2 regions of the Peribacillus sp. TE19612 genome follow, and region 1 is predicted to be linked to the other one. Evidence: riboswitches for the same ligand, from Rfam matches in the RefSeq annotation. Region 1 holds a riboswitch; the other holds the start of a gene.
The links. Region 1 has a riboswitch for thiamine pyrophosphate ahead of thiC (phosphomethylpyrimidine synthase ThiC). Riboswitches for the same ligand answer to the same signal wherever they lie in the genome.

Region 2: it holds a riboswitch for thiamine pyrophosphate, as region 1 does, so the genes downstream of both, tenA (thiaminase II) here and thiC (phosphomethylpyrimidine synthase ThiC) in region 1, are expected to answer to the same signal.

The regions. Positions count from the first base shown of each region.
Region 1 is NZ_JBWCCL010000003.1:33,658-36,781, forward strand. Features, by position in the region: gene ACZ9AO_RS06085 (histidine phosphatase family protein) at 1-541, shown strand, start outside; gene ACZ9AO_RS06090 (HAD family hydrolase) at 693-1,481, shown strand; TPP riboswitch at 1,597-1,711, shown strand; gene thiC (phosphomethylpyrimidine synthase ThiC) at 1,847-3,124, shown strand, end outside.
Region 2 is NZ_JBWCCL010000011.1:69,840-72,963, reverse strand. Features, by position in the region: gene thiD (bifunctional hydroxymethylpyrimidine kinase/phosphomethylpyrimidine kinase) at 1-90, opposite strand, end outside; gene thiW (energy coupling factor transporter S component ThiW) at 59-580, opposite strand; gene tenA (thiaminase II) at 596-1,285, opposite strand; TPP riboswitch at 1,377-1,481, opposite strand; SAM riboswitch class I at 1,639-1,743, shown strand; gene ACZ9AO_RS19130 (Fur-regulated basic protein FbpA) at 1,919-2,107, shown strand; gene ACZ9AO_RS19125 (aspartyl-phosphate phosphatase Spo0E family protein) at 2,360-2,554, shown strand; gene ACZ9AO_RS19120 (N-acetyltransferase family protein) at 2,624-3,124, opposite strand, start outside.

The sequences.
Region 1 (3,124 bases):
AATTGGTTTGGTACGGCATTTTAAGGTGGCACATGAATTTCCTACTGGGAAATCTGTGACGGCGGATGATATGAAGCAATGGTTTGTGGACTATGATGCAGCGGATATTATTTATGGAACGACTTTATTTGGCGTGGAGGAATGGCAGGAATGTTATTGCAGTGATATGTCGAGAGCCGTCAAGACAGCGGAACACATCTTTCCAGGCACAGTTCACCGGATGGAGGAGCTGCGGGAAATACCTTCTCCCCCTCTGAGAGGAAGGATTAAGCTGCCGTTCATCCTTTGGGCCATCTGGATTCGCTGCTGCTCGGTGATCAACAAGCAGACAAGGGCGGAAATTAAGATTGCAGAGCAAAGGATCAATAATGTATTGGATGAAGTCTTTGCAAAGGGGGAAAGGAATGTTCTGATCGTGAGTCATGCCGCCCTCATGGTATATATGAGGAAAGAGCTGATCCGACGGGGGTTCACCGGTCCAAAGTTCAAGATTGCCAGTAATGGAAAATTGTATGTATTTGAAAGCGGAAAAGGGAAATGAATATATGGTTCCCCACCGGAAAAGGTAAGCCATTTTGCGAAGAAAGAGGCATGCATTTTCCGAATAGTTATTCTTTTTTTATTGGTTGTGGTTTATTATTGTAATAGTGTAATTTTTACGAATTCAATATTGGGAAAGAGGGGTGGACATTTTGCTGAAGGCAGTTTTTTTTGATTTAGATGATACATTACTATGGGATCAGAAAAGTGTAAAAGAGGCTTTTGTGGCCACATGTGAAGTTGCCAAGGAGAAATATGGTCTGAATGTCGACGAGTTTGAAGAAGCGGTGCGGAAGGAAGCGCGTGATCTTTATTCTTCTTACGATACATATGCATTCACTCAAATGATCGGAATCAATCCATTTGAGGGACTATGGGGGAATTTTCAGGATGATCATGATGAATTCCGGAAGATGGCCGGGATTGTACCGGCTTATCGGAAAGAAGCGTGGACGAGGGGCTTGAAGGCATTAGGGATCGATGACCCGGAATTTGGGCTTGAACTGGCAGAACGTTTCCCGGCCGAAAGACGCAAAAAGCCATTTATCTATGAAGAAACATTCCGTGTTCTGGATGAATTAAAAGGGAAGTACAAATTGCTATTGCTAACGAACGGATCTCCTGAACTGCAAAATACCAAACTTGAAATAACGCCTGAACTGGTTCCTTATTTCGACCAAATCGTGATTTCAGGTGCATTTGGTCGAGGTAAACCGGATGCCTCCATTTTTGAGCATGCTTTGCAAATCATGGAGCTTGATAAGGATGAAGTATTGATGGTCGGCGATAATTTAATGACCGATATCCTTGGAGCATCACGGGTAGGTATAAAGTCGGTTTGGATAAATCGCCATGATAAGAAACGGAATGAAGTGCTTCCAACCTATGAAATCACGCATTTAGAGGAGCTTTTCCCTATCCTTGAGAGCCTGGGGAATTAATTGGCGGTCCTCCTCCAAATAACAAATTTTGGAGAGTTGCAATAAAATATTAGGTCTTTCAAATTATTTACAGAATGAAAAGGGTGAGATATAGTTACCCTGTAATCAATTAAATTATTCAGACTAGGGGTGTCCAATAAAAGTTGGGCTGAGAGAGAAGCGCTTAAGCTTCTTAACCCTCAGGACCTGATCTGGTTCATACCAGCGTGGGGAAGTTAGAATCTACTAAACGATGACATTTCAATTGGTCATTTCTGTAGTCATACTAACGTTAGCCGGGTCTTAAATATGAGACCTGGCTTTTTCGTGCGAAATGGATTGGATTTTGTCCTTTTTAAATGAACTTAAAAAGGAGAAATGAAATCATGAAGAGTAATTCAGTAAATGACATGAACGTTTCAATTATGTCCAGTTTTGCCGGGAGTAAAAAAGTGTATGTTGAGGGATCTAGACCCGATATTAAAGTACCTATGCGTGAAATTGAGCTAAGTCCGACGACAGGGGCATTCGGTGAAGAGGAGAATCCGCCTTTACGTGTATATGATACAAGCGGCTTCTATACGGATTCAGAATATCCGATTGATATTCATAAAGGCCTTGCCCCGATTAGACGCAGCTGGGTTCTGGAACGGGAAGATGTTGAAGAGTATGAAGGGCGTGAAATAAAGCCCGAAGATAACGGATATAGAAAAGTGGAGTCACAATCCAATGCCGAAGTTTTTCCGGGATTGAAAAGAAAACCATTGCGTGCGGTGAAAGGAAAAAACGTAACCCAGCTCCATTATGCCCGCAAAGGGATCATTACTCCAGAAATGGAGTTCATTTCGATCAGGGAAAATGTAGCCCCTGAGTTTGTAAGGGAAGAGGTAGCTAGCGGGCGGGCAATCATTCCGGCAAATATTAACCATCCTGAAAGTGAGCCCATGATCATCGGACGTAATTTTCACGTGAAGATAAATGCGAATATAGGAAATTCAGCTGTCAGTTCATCGATCGAAGCTGAAGTGGAGAAAATGACTTGGGCCACACGATGGGGTGCAGACAACATAATGGATCTTTCCACAGGAAAGAATATTCACACGACGCGGGAATGGATTATCAGGAATTCACCTGTGCCGGTTGGGACGGTTCCGATATATCAAGCATTGGAAAAAGTGAATGGGGTCGCGGAAGATTTAAATTGGGAAGTTTTCCGGGATACATTAATCGAGCAGGCTGAGCAAGGTGTCGATTACTTCACCATACACGCTGGTGTACTTTTGCGATACATCCCCATGACAGCAAAGCGAGTTACGGGTATTGTTTCCCGGGGAGGCTCCATCATGGCACAATGGTGCTTGGCCCACCACCAAGAAAGTTTTCTCTATACACACTTTGAAGAGATTTGTGAAATCATGAAGACGTATGATGTTTCTTTCTCATTAGGTGACGGTCTCCGTCCGGGATCCATTGCAGATGCAAACGATGAGGCACAATTTGCGGAATTGGAAACACTTGGGGAATTGACGAAGATTGCTTGGAAGCACGACGTTCAAGTCATGGTGGAGGGACCCGGTCACGTACCGATGCATTTGATTAAAGAAAATATGGATAAGCAGCTGGAAGTCTGTCAAGAAGCACCATTCTATACCCTGGGACCATTG
Region 2 (3,124 bases), on a different contig from region 1:
TACACCATGTGCAGAAAATGTTTTTAAATCCGCTTGTATTCCAGCACCGCCCCCTGAATCAGAGCCTGCGATCGTTAATGCTGTTTTCATAAAAAAACCCCTTCATATAATTATTTTTTAGCAGTATTTTAAGTAATATGAAAGCTAAAATCGCCCCTGCGAATGAACTGAACATAAAAGCCGGTAAAAAACCAAAAAGAGCAGCTTTTTCTCCCAATAGGAGGGTTGCAAGCGGATAACAGGCCAGGGAACCGAGAATGCCGGTCCCGATCACTTCCCCTAAACAGGCGAATTTTAAGCTTTGTGTTTTTCGATAAAGGATGGCGGCCAAAAGTGCACCAATCATGCTGCCGGGAAAGGCGAAAATTGAACCGGTACCAGACATGTTTCTAATGATGGAAACTAAAAAAGCTTGTGTCACAGCATATGCAGGCCCCAATAGAACCGCCGTCAGGACATTTGCCAGATGTTGAATAGGAAAGATTTTTGCAAATCCTGCAGGGATGAAAATAAATGAACTGGTCAGCGTCGTTAAAGCCGTGATCATGGCAGTCAATGTCAGTTTCTTGATAGGATTCATCCTCATGTCAACCACCTACAGAGGCCAATCCTGCTCATTTTGAACCATGTCCCAGAATAAATATTCATATCGGGAAGTAACCAAAAAGTGCTTTTCTAATCTAAGAAGTTCCTTTTCAGGCATGCCTTCCGTCAATTCTTCCAACAAAGTGATCAGCCACTTGTGTGCTTCCCCGAATTCAGGAGATGAATAGGACCTTATCCAATCTGCGTAGCGATTGTTTTCCAGTGCTGCTCCATTTTGTTCTTTTAATAGCAAACCGATTTCATAATAATCCCAAGCGCAGGGCAGGAGACAGGCGATCAAGTCTGCCAAAGTCCCATGCTGAGCTGCATTTAGCATGTAACCTGTATAGGCTAGAGTGGTTGGAGTAGGTTCTGTATTTTCCAATTCCTTGGAGCTGATCCCGAATTCGGAAGCATAATGCCGATGAATATCCATTTCCACTTGAAGGGTTTCATTTAAAATGCTCGCAAATTTTGCCATGGTTTCGATGTTATGGGCTTTGATGACACCTAAAGCAAAGAGCTTGGAATAATCCATGAGATAGACATAGTCCTGCTTCAGGTAATAGGCAAATTTCTTTTCAGGAAGTGTACCGTTTCCAATTGCCTGGACAAAGGGATGTGAATGGTTCCTTTTCCAAATCTCTTTTGCCCGTGCGTGCAGTCTATCACTGAATGTTTCTAATTTTGTATTCTCCATTGTTCATCCTCCTATAGAATGGCTCCCTTTGTTGAATAAAAAACCCCGTTCCTGAATACGGAACGGGGTAGATGGATATAGTCTGTAAAATGGACGATATCATCCACTTCCCTCCGCCGGTATGAGCCGGTTCAGGTTCAAAGGGTCCGGAACTAATTCCATCTCAGTCTTAAAAAAGACTCCCCTAGTGGTGTGAATTGTATGTAATTACTGACATCATATCAGAAAGACAAGAAAATGCAACCCGTATTTGAAAGAGGTATCACTTTATGTCCAGGAAAAAAGGGAGAACCAGGTAATTGACTTTTGAAGATTATTAGGATAGAATCATTTCTACATCATTATATATCGAATTCTTATCCAGAGAGGTGGAGGGACTTGGCCCTAAGAAACCTCGGCAGCGGACCCGTTTAGGGAACTGTGCTAAATCCAACAAGCATATGCTTGGAAGATAAGAAGAGCCGTACGGACACTGTCAGCCTCTTCTTAAATTAGAAGGGGCTTTTATTTTTGGGAAATAACGTTTAGTGACATACTAGAAAAGGTATATATAATTTGGTGAAATCAAACAAGTTGATAAAGTTTAGCTAACTAGAAGCAGGCACTAGGACGACTGGGAAAGGAGCCATTTACATGGCAGAATTATTTAAGAGGATTGAACAGAGGAAGGCAAAACTCATTGAAGAGCTATTGGCCAATGGAGTATACAAAACCTCTGATGAAAGGCACCTTTATGATGCCCCATTAAAAGTACTTGAAGATGAATATAAGATTGTTATAAATAGACCTAATAACGAGTCACCTTCTGAATGGATGACATAGTAAACGGAATACAATATTTGGATTTTTGGATAAGGGATATGATGTAAGCATTCGCAGTCTACACTAGTGGATGCTTTTTTTGCGTTTATTAGAAAACGACACAAATTATACATAATTAAATAACAAAATAGGTGTTTTGTCACATTTTACCTATAAAATAACACATTTAATTTCTGAAAAATAGTTGATTTTAACTAGTGGTTTCATTATGATGAAAGTGTAAAAATATTGAATAAATGGGAGGTGACTATGATGCCTTGCCGTAAGGTAACTATAGAAAAAGTAGAAGAGAAGAGACAGGAAATGATAAAGTTGGGAGCGATATACGGCTTAACAAATCTGCTGACTGTACAAGCCAGTCAAGAATTGGATACGCTATTGAATGCCTTAGCAAGTAAAAGAGATTCTGAATATTTTTCCCTTCAAGAAGCATATAGGTATTTTTAAATTAGCAATTCGACCTGTATTAATCTGAAAAAGCTACTGCTCAAGGCAATAGCTCTAAAGAATTATATATTAAATATCGACACGTTTACCTAGAATGATCAAATCCCGCTCAATGCCATCCATCTCGGCAACTTGAGGTAAATGTGCCCATTCTTCAAACCCGAATTTGGAAAAAAGCTTAAGGCTTGGTGTATTATGGGCAAAAATGAAACCCAATAAAGTCTTAACACCTAATTTTGGACTCAATTCAATTGCCTTTCGAATCGAAATTTGTCCAATTCCTTTTCCCCGGAAATAATCATCAATGTAAATACTGATTTCGGCAGTGGAATTATATGCCGGTCGGCCATAAAAGGATTGAAAGCTCATCCATCCAGCGGTTTTCCCTTCTATAGTAATGATATATAGCGGTCTACTTTCTGAATGATGTTCCTCAAACCATTTAACCCTCGATTGGACGGATACAGGTTCCGTATCTGCCGTGACCATTCTTGAAGCAATTGTCGAATTATATATTTCAACAATTCTGGGTAGATCAGATAGTTCTGCCTCTCTAAACTCTATGTGTTC